Regions from separate parts of the Janthinobacterium sp. 35 genome, predicted to be linked through region 1. Evidence: predicted binding sites of a transcription regulator. Region 1 holds the regulator's gene; each other region holds the start of a gene.
The links. Region 1 encodes LexA, which represses DNA repair genes until DNA is damaged. Its sites were predicted from a motif close to ACTGTATNNNNATACAGT; they were not measured.
Positions count from the first base shown of each region.

Region 2: the regulator LexA is predicted to act here: its motif matches at 1,893-1,910, upstream of dinB (DNA polymerase IV).
Region 3: the regulator LexA is predicted to act here: its motif matches at 877-894, upstream of recA (recombinase RecA).
Region 4: the regulator LexA is predicted to act here: its motif matches at 1,692-1,709, upstream of imuA (translesion DNA synthesis-associated protein ImuA).

Region 1 covers NZ_PEFN01000001.1:4,225,913-4,229,576, reverse strand. The annotation lists gene CLU93_RS18870 (replicative DNA helicase) at 1-20, opposite strand, end outside; gene rplI (50S ribosomal protein L9) at 156-611, opposite strand; gene rpsR (30S ribosomal protein S18) at 639-929, opposite strand; gene priB (primosomal replication protein N) at 955-1,254, opposite strand; gene rpsF (30S ribosomal protein S6) at 1,275-1,664, opposite strand; gene lexA (transcriptional repressor LexA) at 1,941-2,576, shown strand; gene CLU93_RS18840 (cystathionine gamma-synthase family protein) at 2,643-3,664, opposite strand, start outside.
Region 2 covers NZ_PEFN01000001.1:2,843,738-2,847,401, reverse strand. The annotation lists gene CLU93_RS12710 (recombination-associated protein RdgC) at 1-575, opposite strand, end outside; gene dinB (DNA polymerase IV) at 692-1,873, opposite strand; gene CLU93_RS12700 (S9 family peptidase) at 2,025-3,664, shown strand, end outside.
Region 3 covers NZ_PEFN01000001.1:3,221,787-3,225,450, reverse strand. The annotation lists gene recA (recombinase RecA) at 1-786, opposite strand, end outside; gene CLU93_RS14330 (response regulator) at 1,036-1,770, shown strand; gene CLU93_RS14325 (sensor histidine kinase) at 1,767-3,299, shown strand; gene CLU93_RS14320 (DUF4212 domain-containing protein) at 3,292-3,606, shown strand; gene CLU93_RS14315 (sodium:solute symporter family protein) at 3,603-3,664, shown strand, end outside.
Region 4 covers NZ_PEFN01000001.1:4,038,293-4,041,956, forward strand. The annotation lists gene CLU93_RS18010 (GNAT family N-acetyltransferase) at 1-223, shown strand, start outside; gene CLU93_RS18015 (putative Na+/H+ antiporter) at 258-1,523, opposite strand; gene imuA (translesion DNA synthesis-associated protein ImuA) at 1,730-2,440, shown strand; gene CLU93_RS18025 (Y-family DNA polymerase) at 2,370-3,664, shown strand, end outside.

The sequences.
Region 1 (3,664 bases):
GGATCAGAGGGGGCGTTCATGGCGCGAATTATACCCGCTTCGGCGTGGTGGCAAAAATAAAGGGCTGAAATTGAGCGAAAAAAAGGCCACAAAAAAGCCGGGCGAACCCGGCTTTTCATCATGCGGCAATGCTTGCGGGCCAGGCCCGCAGACAATTACGCGTTCGCGTCTGGTACGACAGCGATAACAACTTCCACGACCACGTCGGTGTGCAGAGCAACCGAAACGTTGTGCTCGCCAACGATCTTCAGCGGGCCGGTAGGCATGCGGATTTGTGCTTTTTCAACAGCAAAACCTTGCTTGGTCAGCGCTTCAGCGATGTCGAAGTTGGTGACGGAACCGAACAGACGGCCATCAACACCAGCTTTTTGAGCAACTTGAACGGTCAGGCCGCTCAGTTTTTCGCCCTGGGCTTGCGATGCGGCCAGTTTGGCGGCAGCAGCTTTTTCCAGTTCGGCGCGCTTGACTTCGAATTCAGCCACAGCGGTTGCCGTAGCACGACGTGCCAGGCGTTGCGGGATCAGGAAGTTACGTGCGTAACCGTCTTTGACTTTGACGACTTCGCCGAGGTTACCGACGTTAACAACTTTTTCTAACAGAATGATTTGCATAGTTCTTCTCCAGGAATATCTGACCGATTAAGCGTGGTGCAGATCGGTGTATGGCAGCAGCGCGAGGAAGCGAGCGCGCTTGATTGCGGTGTCGACTTGGCGCTGGTAGTGCGCTTTGGTACCGGTCAGGCGTGCTGGCATGATCTTGCCGTTTTCTTGGACGAAGTCTTTCAGCGTGTCGACGTCTTTGTAGTCGACTTGCTCAACGTGAGCTGCGGTGAAGCGGCAGAACTTCTTGCGTTTGAACAACGGATTTTGCTGTTTGCGTTTTTCTTTAAGCTTGAGCTTATTTTTGTCGAACTTTTTACCGAATGCCATGTCAGGCTCCTGTATCTAAAATGCGCTAGTCAGAATTGACTGCACTAAAATCAATGATGTGAAACACCAAACTCTTGCTGTTGCGGCTCTTCCTGGCCAGGAAACCCGTGAACTGATACACCCCGCCCAAGCTTGCCTGGCTGAACCGGCCTGAAATTTCGCCAGCGGCTAGCGCGGCAACATCAAACTCGGTCAAACGGGCAATCCCTGCTTCCATCTGCTGCGAACTGTGTTGCAATACTGCATTCACAATCGGCAGCCCTGCCGGGGTATAGCGCAATATTTCGCGCTCGGCAATGATGGCGGTTACTTGTAGCTGGTTCAGCGCACGATCCTGGTCAAGAATTAAGCTGCTGCTGCGGCAGGAGCGGCTGCTGGTGCTTCGGTGCGGTGGCTTTTGGCCGCGTCTTCGCGTTGTACCGATTTCATCATCGGCGAAGGAGCTGTTTCAGCTTTCTTCATTTTAACGGTCAGGTGACGCAACACGGCATCATTGAATTTGAATGCTGTTTCCAACTCGACCAGGGTCTCGTTGTCGCATTCGATGTTCAGGCAGATGTAGTGTGCTTTAGGCAGCTTTTGGATCGAGTAAGCCATTTGACGGCGGCCCCAATCTTCCACGCGGTGAACCGAACCGCCGCGGGTGGTTACGCTGGCTTTGTAACGTTCGATCATCGCGGGCACTTGCTCGCTCTGGTCCGGATGGACGATAAAGACTATTTCATAATGACGCATGCAAACTCCTTCAGGTCGGATTGATAATCGCCCACCCCGGCGTCAAGACGGGTGTGGGAAGGTCAGCCGAAGATTATAACCGCCTTTTGCAAACGTTTCAATCATTCCTTCAACAAGCGGCCCGCGCACGGGGCAGGCCAGGCGTTTTTTCCTGCCCATTCCAGTATTTCGCACGAAATTCGCGCAAATAACCGAAATCCCCTTGCATAGTGGGCGATACTGTACAAAAATACAGACTGTTCATATAGACAGCATTTTAGTATGCACCCACCGCTCATGATCAAGCTGACAGCACGACAAGAACAAATCCTGAACCTGATCAAGGACGCGATTGAAAACACGGGTTTTCCTCCCACCCGTGCCGAAATCGCCAATGAACTGGGTTTCAAATCGGCCAATGCGGCCGAAGAGCATTTGCAAGCCCTGGCCCGCAAGGGCGCGATCGAGATTTCGCCTGGCACCTCGCGCGGCATCCGCCTGATCGGTGCGGCAGCCGAAGCAGCGCCATCGAAGGTGCCGGCAGCGCTGCTGATGTCGCTGCCCCTGATCGGCCGGGTGGCGGCAGGCTCGCCCATCCTGGCACAGGAAAACCTGGAAGCTAGCTACAACGTGGACCCGGCCCTGTTCTCGGCCAAGCCCGACTTCCTGCTGAAAGTACGCGGCTGGTCCATGCGCGACGCCGGCATCATGGATGGCGACTTATTGGCCGTCAAGAAGGTCGACAGCGCCAAAAACGGCCAGATCGTCGTGGCCCGCATCGGCGACGAAGTCACCGTCAAGCGCTACAAGAAGACGGGTTCCGTCATCGAACTGCTGCCGGAAAATCCCGACTTCAAGGTCATTACCGTGTCGCCGGAAGATGAGTTTGCACTGGAAGGTTTGGCAGTGGGACTGATGCGCAGCTGGCATTAATCAAGTACATGCAAAAAGGGCCGCAACAGCATGACTGTTGCGGCCCTTTTTTATTGTCCAGGCGTTTTATACATCCAGCGCGCTACGGAAATCCTCGAGCAAATCGGCCTCATCCTCAATACCCACCGACACGCGGATCAAGGACTCGGCAATGCCCATGCTGGCGCGGCGCTCGGCACCCATCTCATAAAAGATCGTGTGGGCGACGGGAATGACCAGGGTGCGCGTGTCACCGAGGTTGCTCGCTGGAATGGCCAGATTCAAACGATTCAGGAAATCGAAGCAATCGATGCCATCTTTTAATTCAAAGCTGAACAGCGAGCCATAGCTGCGGAACAAGTCCGTCGCCAGCGCGTGCTGCGGGTGCGACGCCAAGCCCGGGTAATGCACTGCCGCCACGCGCGGGTCGGCGGCCAGCATGCTGGCCAGCGCCAGGGCATTGGAACAGGTGCGGTCCATGCGCAAGGCCATGGTTTCCGCGCCGACGGCGATATGGTGCGCCGCTTCCGGGCCCAGCGATGCGCCGAAGTCGCGCAAGGCCTTGGCGCGGATTTGCGCGATGCCCCACTGCGCGGGCGCCGCCTTTTTATAATTGTCGAAAATGTTCGGGTACTGCGTCCAGTCGAACACGCCCGTGTCCGTCAAGCTGCCGCCCAGCGCATTGCCGTGGCCGCCGATGGATTTCGTCAGCGCATTGACCACCAGGCCCGCGCCCACCGCTTTCGGGCGGAACAGGTAAGGCGTCGTCATGGTGTTGTCGACGATGTACAAAATGCCGCGTTCCTTGCACAAGGCGCCGATCTTTGCCAGGTCGGCGATCTGCGTGCGTGGATTGGCGATGGTTTCCACGAAAACAATCCGCGTTTGCGGCGTGATGGCGGCCGCCACGTTGGCCACCTCGGTGGCGTCGACGAAGGAGACGGCGATGCCCTGCCCCGTCACCGTTTGCCACAGGCTGTTGGTATTGCCAAACAAAAAGGCCGACGACACCACATGGTCGCCCGCGCGCAGCAGCGACTGCACCACGGCGCCGATGGCGCCCATGCCGGTGGCGAAACACAAGGTGGCCACGCCATCTTCCATCTTGT
Region 2 (3,664 bases), 1.4 Mb from region 1:
GTGTCCATGTCGACCGTGAAGCCGGCAGGCGCATCGTCGGCCTGCAGCCATTCCGTCATCACCGCCACGGGCGAGCGCTGCACGCGCAAGCTTTCCAGCGGCAGTTTATCCACGGCTTTCAGCAACAGCTTGATGACTTCATCAGCTTTGGCCGGGCTGGCCGCATCGACCACCAGCCAACCATTGACGGGGTCGATCCAGGTCCAGACATTGCTACGGATGCTGAAGGCGCGCGGCAGCAACTCGTCGGCCACGCGCTCCTTCAATTCTTTCATGGCTTTTTTACCCGGCGCAAAGCCTTGCGCTTCTTCCATCTCGGCAGCGCGGGCCTTGGCCACCTGGTTGATGACGGTGGCTGGCAGCAGTTTCTTTTCCGTGCCCAGCAAGATCAGCATCTGCTTGTTGACCACATGCACCAGACCGCCATTCGGGCGTGGCGTATCCCAGCCCTGGCGCATCAGATCCATGCTGGTCGCCGGCGTAAATTTGTTCGAGGACAAGGCCTCTTCCAGTTGTTCTGGCGTATAAGCCCATGGTGCGGGCAGGCGGTAAATCTGAAGATTCTTGAACCACATAGTTTTTGTCTTCCGTTTGTTTCAGTAGTGCCAGGGGAACGCCATTCTACACTTTCGACGTGAAAATGCCGTCAAAAGCGCGGTCCGGCGCGGTATGTATCTTGCAGGAAACGCCGCTAGAGCCTGGGAAACAGCTCCGCCTGGGCTGGCGCCTGCCGCGTCACGATGGCCGGATCGGACAAGGTCGAGATGCGCACGCCCAGCAGGCGGATTTTCTTGTCAAAGGGCACGCGCCGCAGACAATCGCGGCTGGCGCGCAGGATGGCGGCGGCGTCCGCCGTGGCGCTGGGCAAGGTGATGTCGCGCGTAACGGTGCTGAAATCCTCGAAGCGCAGCTTGATGCCCACCGTGCGCCCCGCCAGCGATTGTTTATCCAGGTCGCCCGCCACGCGCGTGCACAGGCTTTCCAGCTTTTCCGACAGGGTGGCGCGGTCGCGCACCACCTGCAAGTCGCGCTCGAACGTCGTCTCGCGGCTGACGGACTTGGTTTCCCGGCTCGTCTGCACGGGCCGCTCGTCGATGCCCAGCGCCGCCTGGCGCAGCCAGCCCGTGTACAGGTCGCCGAACTGCGTGCGCAGCATGGTGAGATCGGCCCGCGCCAGCTCGCCGATGGTCACTATGCCCAGCGCTTCCAGCTTGGCCGTCGCCTTCGGGCCGATGCCGTTGATCTTTTTTGCCGGCAAGGGCCAGACCCTGGTTTCGATATCCTCGGGCGACAAAATGGTCAAGCCATCGGGCTTTTCCAGGTCGGAACAGATTTTTGCCAGCAATTTGTTGGGCGCCAGGCCGACCGAGCACGACAGGCCCGTCGCCTCGAACACGGCCGCCTTCAGGCGCGCCGCCATGGCCGGCGCCTGCTCGCCGTATTCCGTCAGGTCGACATAGATTTCATCGATGCCCACGTTCTGGATGATGGGACACAACTGGGCCACGGCTTGCTTGAAGCGGGCGGAGTATTCACGGTAGGCCTCGAAGTCGGCGGGCAACAGGATGCTGTCGGGCGCCAATTTCGCCGCCTTCATGATGCCCATGGCGGAAAACACGCCAAACTTGCGCGCCGCATAGGTGGAAGTGGTGACGACGCCGCGCCCCACGTAGTCGCGCATGCGCGCAAACTGCCGCGTGCCATCTTCCAGCAGCATGGGTTGCTGCAGGCGCCCGCCGCCAATGACGACGGCTTCGCCGCGCAATTCGGGATATTTCAGCAGTTCCACGGAGGCAAAGAAGGCATCCATGTCCAGGTGGGCTATCCAGCGGCGGGCGGGTGGCTCGGGAAGTGGGCAGGCAGATGTGGTCAAGGACACCTCGCGGCAGGATACTGTAGTTATATACAGTATCGCTGGAAATGCCCGTGGATGCAAGTTGAAACGCACGCATTGGTGGTGCCTGGCAGTTGCTTTTCTCAATGGCAAGATTACAATCCTGACACAACTATTCAAAGGAGTCGCCTTGTCCATTACCCATCACGCTGCGCGCCGCCGGTCCGCCTGGTCATCCATCCTGCCGGCCCTGCTGTTGTCCACCCTGGCGCCATCCGCGCTGGCCGACACCACCACCACCGTTGCCACGCCCACCGCGCCGGTCGCCGCCAAGACAGCCTGGCAGGAAACGCGCCACGGCACGCTCGTCACGGACGACTACCGCTGGCTGCAAAAGAAGACCGATCCTGCCGTGATCGACTACCTGAATGCGGAAAACGCCTACACGGCGGCCGTCACGGCCCCCATCCAGCCGCTGGCCGACAAGGTGACTGCGGAGATCAAGGGCCGCATGCAGGAAGTGGACCTGTCCGTGCCTGCGCGCCAGGGTAACTTTTACTATTACACGCGCACGGAAGCGGGCAAGCAATACCCGCTGCATTGCCGCCGCCCTGTCGGCGCACATGGCGCCTACGATGCGCAGGCAGCTGAGGAAATCCTGCTGGACCAGAATCAATTGGCTGAAGGCCACAAATTCTTTGCCGTGCGTGCGTTTGCCATCAGCCCGAATGAGCAATTGCTGGCCTACACCACCGACACGACGGGTTTCCGCCAGTACGAACTGCATGTCAAGGATTTGAAGACGGGCAAGTTGCTGGGCGACACCATGCCTAGAGTCACGTCCTTGGCCTGGGCGGCGGACAATGCCACGCTGATGCTGACGCAGGAAGACGCCACCACCAAGCGCGCGGACCGCTTGTTCCGCCTGGCCCTGGGCGGCACGCCGCAGCAGGTCTACCACGAGCCAGTGGAACAATTCGCCATCGGCGTGAGCCGCACGCGCGATCATCGCTACTTTATGCTCACCGCGCGCAGCACGGATACGAGCGAAGTGCTGCTGCTGCCAACGAGCAAGCCGGAAGGCAGCTTCCAGTCCGTGCTGAAACGCGAAAAAGGCCACCGCTACGGCATCGAACACCGCGACGGCCAGCTGTATATTCTGACCAACAAGGACGCGAAGAATTTCCGCGTCGTCAGCGCGCCAGTCACTGCCCCGCAGCAAAAGAACTGGAAACCCGTCGTGCCGCACAACAAGGACGCCGTGATCCAGTCCATCGACGTGTTCCAGGGCTACCTGGTGGTGATGGAAAAGGCGCGCGCCCTGAACCGCGCGCGCATCTTTGATTTTGCGCATAAAAACTGGAAGACGGTGCAGTTCGACGACCCCGTCTACCTGGCCACGGCGGCCGGCACGCCCGAATTTTCCGCCACGCAATTTCGCATGTCCTACCAGTCGCCCGTCACGCCGCCCACCGTCATCGACGTCAGCATGCAGGATGGCAAGCGCACGGTGCTGAAACAGCAGGAAATCGTCGGCGGCTTTGACGGCAGCCGCTACACCACGCAGCGCCTGTGGGTGACCGCGCGCGATGGCGTGCAAGTGCCGCTGTGGATCGTCTACAAGAAAGGCGTCAAGCTCGACGGTTCCGCGCCGCTGCTGCTGTACTCGTATGGCTCGTATGGCATTTCCACGGAAGCCAGTTTTGCCATCAGCCGCATCAGCCTGCTGGAGCGGGGCGTCATCTATGCCCAGGCGCATATCCGCGGCGGCACGGACATGGGCGAGGCGTGGCATGAAGACGGCATGCTGATGAAGAAGAAAAACACCTT
Region 3 (3,664 bases), 1.0 Mb from region 1:
CGGTGGCGCGATCTTGTTCTTGACGACCTTGACCTTGGTTTCGTTGCCAATCACTTCATCGCCGGACTTGATCGAGCCGGTGCGGCGGATATCGAGGCGCACGGAGGCGTAGAATTTCAGCGCATTGCCGCCGGTGGTGGTTTCAGGGCTGCCGAACATCACGCCGATCTTCATGCGGATCTGGTTGATGAAGATGACCAGGGTATTGGTGCGGTTGATGGAACCGGTCAATTTACGCAGGGCTTGCGACATCAGACGCGCTTGCAAGCCTGGCAGCGAGTCGCCCATGTCGCCTTCGATCTCGGCGCGTGGCGTCAGTGCGGCCACGGAGTCGATGACGACCAGGTCGACGCTGCCCGAACGCACGAGGGCGTCGCAGATTTCCAGTGCCTGCTCGCCCGTGTCCGGTTGCGAGATCAGCAATTCGTGCAGGTTAACACCCAGCTTTTGCGCGTAACCGACGTCGAGCGCGTGCTCGGCATCGATAAAGGCGCACGTGCCGCCGAGTTTTTGCATTTCAGCAATGGTTTGCAGGGTCAAGGTGGTTTTACCCGACGATTCAGGACCGTAGATTTCCACCACGCGGCCGCGCGGCAAGCCGCCTACGCCCAGCGCGATATCGAGGCCGAGCGAACCGGTCGACACGACTTGCACTTCTTCGATCACCGCGCTGGCATCCATGCGCATGACCGAACCTTTGCCAAACTGCTTCTCGATCTGCGCCAGTGCGGCGGCGAGCGCCTTGGCTTTTTCCGATGCGGGTACTACAGCTTTTTTATCGTCCATATGTTCTTTCAGCCGTTCTACAGTTGCGAATCCAGTTGAATCCTGCAGCCTGCGATAGCGCCAGTGGGTTAAATTCTTTACACAGACAGTACTGTATAAAAAAACAGTGATCAATGCAAGCGGAACGTGGATTTGTTTTGAAACAGATCAATACAACCCTGGTTTTTCACAAAAACTATCCACCTTGCGGAAAATGAAACACAATACACACTTCAGATGTCCTGATGTTGCAAGCATAGGAAGTGCACCATGCGTATTTTACTTGCCGAAGATGACAGCGTGCTGGCCGATGGCCTGACCCGCTCGCTGCGCCAGTCCGGTTATGCCATCGACTACGTGAAGACCGGCCAGGAGGCCGATACGGCCCTGTCCACCCAGGAATTCGACCTGCTGATCCTCGATTTGGGCCTGCCGAAGATGTCCGGCCTGGAGGTGCTGCGCCGCCTGCGCGCGCGCGCCTCGCTGCTGCCGGTGCTGATCCTGACGGCTGCCGATTCCATCGAACAACGCGTGAATGGCCTCGACCTCGGTGCCGATGATTATATGGCCAAGCCGTTCGCCCTGTCGGAACTGGAGGCAAGAGTGCGCGCCCTGACACGCCGCGGCGCCGGTGGCGGCGCCACCGTCATCAAGCACGGCCCCCTCAGCTACGACCAGGTGGGGCGCAGCGCCTACATCAACGACCAGATGCTCGACCTGTCGGCGCGCGAACTGGGCTTGCTGGAAATCCTGCTGGGCCGCACCGGCCGCCTCGTCTCGAAAGAGCAACTGGTCGACCACCTGTGCGAATGGGGTGAAGAAGTGTCGAACAACGCCATCGAGGTGTATGTGCACCGGCTGCGCAAGAAGATCGAGGTGGGCGGGGTGCGCATCGCCACCGTGCGCGGCCTCGGCTATTGCCTGGAAAAATACTCGGAAGCGGCGCGCCTGAACGCCGAAGCGAGCGAAGCGGCAGGCCCGGCCAGCGGCCCCGCCAGCAAGTGAAGGCGCGCGAAGCGCCAGCGGACGAGGTGGACGACGACGACTGGTTCGAGCCGCCCACCACGGAGCAGGATGACACCATCGAGCATTCGCTGTTTGGCGAAATCCTCGACTGGATGCTGGCGCCCTTGCTGCTGCTGTGGCCGATGAGCATCGCCATCACCTACTTGGTGGCCAAGGGTATCGCCAATCAACCGTTCGACCATGCGCTGGAAGACAGCGTGACGGTGCTGACGCAGCAAGTCAAGCAGGCCGACGGCGCGCTGCTGCGCCGCGTGCCGGACAAGAATCGCAGCGGCCGCGACTTCCTGCGCGCCGACGATGTCGACACCCTGTATTACCTGGTGGTGGGCGGGCGCGGCGAATACCTCGATGGCGACCGCGACTTGCCGCCGCCGCAAGAGCCCGACAAATACCGCAGCGGCATGGTGCTGTTTCGCAACGACACCATCCACGGCACGCCCGTGCGCGTGGCGTTTACCTATCTCGACATGCCGTCCGGCAGCGACGACGAACCGCGCCGCACGCTGGTGCAAGTGGCAGAGACGCTGGAAAAGCGCGCCCAGTTGGCCAATGAAATCATCAAGGGCGTGATCTTGCCGCAGTTCATCATCCTGCCCGTGATCCTGGCCCTGGTCTGGTTTGCCCTGGCGCGCGGCCTGTCGCCGCTGGCACAATTGCAGGAGCGCATACGCGCCCGGCCGCCCGACGACCTCTCTCCCATCGAATCGGGCCAGGTGCCCGAGGAAATCACGCCATTGGTCGGTTCGCTCAACGAGATGCTGGCGCGGCTATCGCTGTCGATCGACATGCAGAAACGCTTCATCGCCGATGCCGCGCACCAGATGAAAACGCCGCTGGCCGGCATGCGCATGCAATCGGAGCTGGCCCTGCGCCAGACCGACCACGACGAGATTCACCGCTCGCTGCTGCAGCTGGCGAAAAGTTCGGAAGCGGCCACGCGCCTGGTGAACCAGCTGCTGGCCCTGGCGCGCGCGGAAAACCAGCCGCAGGCGGGCACGGCGTTCGAGCCGATCGAGCTGAGCGAACTGGCGCGCGGCGTGGTGCAGGACTGGGTGCAAGCGTCGTTTGCCCAGCATATCGACCTGGGCTTCGAACAACCCGCGTATTCGATCATGATTTCCGGCAATCCCATGATGCTGCGTGAACTGCTGAGTAATCTGATCGACAATGCCCTGCGCTACACGCCCGCTGGCGGCAGCGTCACGGTGCGCGTGCGCAGCACCCTGGAACTGGCCATCCTGGAAGTGGAGGATACGGGCCCCGGCATACCGCAGGGCGAGCGGGCGCACGTGTTCGAACGCTTTTACCGCATTCTCGGCAGCAATGTCGATGGCAGCGGCCTGGGCCTGGCCATCGTGCGCGAAATTGCCCAGCAGCATGGCGCCGAAGTCGATATTTTTAACAATCCGCGCGCGCAGTCGCCGAAGCTGCCGGGCACCCTGCTGCGCCTGAGCATCGCCCTGCTGTTGCCGGACGCGCCAGAAGAGGATGACATCACGTATGGATAAGCCCAGCCTTCCCGCGGCGGCGCTGCGGCCGGCGCGCACGCCCAGCCCCGAGCTGCAGGCGCGCCGCGACGTGCACTGGCACAAGACGCGGCGCCTGACGGCCATCCTGCTGCTGATCTGGCTGCTGACGGGCTTCCTGACCGTGTTTTATGCGCGTGAACTGTTGCACCTGAACCTGTTCGGCTGGCCGCTGCCCTTCTATATGGCGGCCCAGGGCGCCTCGCTGGTGTATCTGGCCATCATCGCCTTGTATGCCTGGCGCATGCGACGCCTGGACCGCGATTTTCATGCCGAGGAGCAAACATGAGCGGCCAGCGCAGCTTCTTTGCGCGGCTGTGCCGCTACTATTTGCTGTTTACCGCCGG
Region 4 (3,664 bases), 190 kb from region 1:
CGACGAGAAATACCGGGGCCAGGGCTTGTTCAGGCAAATGTTCCATGAAATACGCGACCTGGCCAGCCGCAAGGGCTGTGCGCGCATCACGCTGACGGTGTGGGAAAAGAGCGAAGCGCTGCACGTGTATCTGCACAAGGGGTTTCGCAGCGTGGGCACGTTCGACTATGCCTACAGCCTGTTCTATGACCGGCTGCATTTTCTCGTGTACGAAGGCGATTAAAGCGGCGGCCAGGGTGGCCGCCGCACTGCGGTGACTACAACGCCAGGAAGGCCAGGGCTGCCACGGCCGTCGGCAGCAGGGCGCCGGCCAGCAGGCCGACGGCGCCGATCGATTCATCCTTGAAGCCGCGGCGCAGCAGGGATACGCCGGCCGGATTCGGCGCATTGGCGATGACGGTCAGGCCGCCACCGGCCACGGCGCCAGCCACCAGCATGTACTTTGCTTCGTCCGTCATGCCGACGATCAGCGAACCGAGGTAAGTCAGGGCCGCATTGTCGGTAATGGCCGTCAAGCCCAGGGCGCCGAAGAACAGGGCTAGCGGTTCCAGGCTGGAGACGATGGGTTGCAGCCACCATTGCTGCATGCCGCCCAGTACCACCAGGCCGCCCAGGAAGAAGCCGACCAGCAAGCCTTCCTTGAGGATCAGCGGGCTTTGATAACGCTCATACGCTTGTACGAAGCCGAGGAAGAACAGGAACAGGCCGAAGAACAGCACGGGATGGTGCGCCAGGGCCACCACGCCGGCCAGTACGATCATGTGCACGAGGCTGACGGCCAGCGGCACTTTCGGCGCTTCTACTTCGCCGGCTTTCGGCTTGATATCGGAGGTGTTGCTGTGCAGGTATTTGCGCAGCAAGATGCTCACGCCCGTGGCGTTGACCAGCACGGCGATGGCGGCTTTCCAGCCGAAATGGCTGGCCATGTAGGCGCTGTCCCAGTTCCACGTGGTGGCCACCATCAGCACGGGCGGGGCCGCGTACGAAGTCAGGGTGCCGCCGATGGAAACGTTGACGAACAGCACGCCCAGCGCGCCATATTTCAGCCATTCGGGGATGCCCGGACGGAAGATTTGCGGCGCCAGCATCAGCGCGGCCAGGGTCATGGCGGCCGGTTCCGTGATCATCGAGCCCGTCAGGGGCACGAGCGCCAGTCCCAGCCAGACGAGGGCCAGTTCCGTGCGCAGCGGCATCACGCGCGCCACGCCCTTGAGCAGGCGCTGCACGGCGTCGAGCACGGGGCGCGAGGCGGCCACCACCATGACGACAAAGACGAACAGCGGTTCCGTGTACTGGCGCGATTCGGCATACTCGATGGCCGCCTCGCCGCCCGAGACAAAGGCCATGATGATGATCAGTATGAAGGCCCAGAAGCCGAACACGACTTCCACTTCGCCCAGCAAATGCAGCAAGCCCGCATGGCGGGGGTGGCGCTGCGACAATGTTTCAAACGACTTGGCGGCGAAGGTGTGGATGAGCGCAAGGCCGAAGACGATGGCGCTGATGAGTTGGATGGTAGTCAAATGCATTTCCTTATGGACGGAGGAAGCCGACTGGTACTTTGCCAGACGGTAAGGAGAGTGCTTATGGTACAGCAATCGATGCCAGAAACGGGGTTTTTCGGACGTGGCGGAGCGGCCCCGGGCACGCTATCCGACAGATAATCCTTGCCAAAAGCGGGACTGGATAGTACTGTATATGCATACAGTATTTATCTCTCTATCTAATGATGCAACATTCACAATTGATGGCCTCGCCGGAAGCCTTGCACCCGTCTTTATGGCGCGCATCGCAGCTGGGGCAGGGCGCCACGCGCTGCCTGGACACGGGCTTTGCCGCCCTGTCGGCGCAGCTGCCCGGCGGCGGCTGGCCCAGCGGCAGCCTCATCGATCTGCTGGTGCAGCAGCCGGGCAGCGGCGAATTGCGGCTGCTGGCGCCCGCGCTGGCGCAGCTGCCGGGCTTGCCCATCGTGCTGCTGCAGCCACCGCATCCGCCGCAGGCGCTGGCCCTGGCCGCGCAGGGTCTGGCGCCGTCGCAACTGCTGTGGCTCAAAAGCGCCGGCAGCAAGGATGCCTTGTGGGCAGCGGAAAACATCTTGCGCAGCGGCAGTTGCGGCGCCTTGCTGTTCTGGCAGTCGCACGTGCGCGCCGACAGCCTGCGCCGGCTGCACCTGGCCGCGCAAGGCGGCAACACCCTGTTCTGCATGCTGCGCCCCTTGCACGGCGCGCAGGATGCGTCGCCGGCGCCGCTGCGCCTGTCCGTGCGCCCGGCCGCCGGCGGCATCGAGATCGGCTTCATCAAGCGCAGGGGGCCGCAGCGCGACGCGCCCCTGTTCCTGCCCCTGCAACCTCCTTCATTATTGCGACGCCATGCGACTCTGGATCGGCCTGTGCCTGCCCCGGCTTCCGCTCGAAGTGTTTTGCCCGCGCTGGTCGGCTGACCAGCTGGGCGTGGTGCTGGAGCAGGAGCAAGTGATGGCCCTGTCGCCGCTGGCGCGGGCGGCCGGCGTCAAGCCGGGCATGCGCCGTGGCGGCGTGCTGATGCTGGCGCCGCAGGCGCGCCTGCACGAACGCTCGCCCGAACTGGAAGCGCAGGCCCTGCAAGCGGTGGCGCTGGCGCTGCTGCAATACTCGCCGCTGGTGGCGCAGGGCGAGGAAGCGACCCTGCTGGTCGACGCGGGCGCCAGCCTGCGCCTGTTCGGCGGCGTGCGCGCCCTGTGCCGGCAGATTGCGGCCAGCTTGCGCGCGCTGGGCTATACGGCCCAGCTGTCGTGTGCGCCCACGGCGCGCGGCGCCTGGCTGCTGGCGCGCGCCGGCACGCGCCGGGGCCGGACCTTGAGCATGGCCAGTCTGGTGCGCCGCCTCGACGGCCTGCCGTGCGCCTTGCTGCCGCCCGCACGCCCCTGGCTCGATTGGTTCGAGGGCATCGGCTGCCGCACCCTGGGGCAGCTGCGCCACTTGCCCCGGCCCGGCTTGCAGCGCCGTTGCGGCGCCGCCGTGCTGGAGATGCTCGACGACGCGCATGGCCACAGCACGGAACTGTTCGTCTGGCTCGAAGCGCCGCCCACGTTTCGCGCCAGCCTGGAATTGTTCGACCGCGTCGAGCACGCGGACGCGCTGCTGTTCGGCGCGCGCCGCCTGCTGCAGCAAATGACGGGCTGGCTGTGCGCGCGGCAATTTGCCGTCGAGCGCATACAGCTGCTGCTGGCGCACGAGCGGGGCAGGGTGGCGCGCGCGCCCACCGTCATCGACCTGGCGCTGGGCGAGGCCGTCTGGCGCGACGAGCACCTGGTACGTTTGCTCAAGGAGCGCCTGGCGCAGCTGGTGCTGGACGCCCCCGTGATCGGCCTGACCCTGGAAGCGCTGCAGGTGCAGCCGATGGCGCCGCCCAGCGAGAGCCTGTTTCCCGAGCCGGGCGGCACGCCGCAGGAGCGCCAGCGCTTGCTGGAATTGCTGGTGGCGCGCCTGGGCACCGAGAATGTCTTGCAGGCAGTGCCGCGCGCCGATTACCGGCCCGAAGCGGCCAACCAGTGGCTGCCGCTGCCGGCCAAGCCCGTTTCAAGAAGCGCGCTACCCGACTTGCCGCCCGGCTTGCCCGGCATGCCCCGTCCCGGCTGGCTGCTGGCCCAGCCCATCGCCCTGTTGATGCGCGAACACAGGCCCTT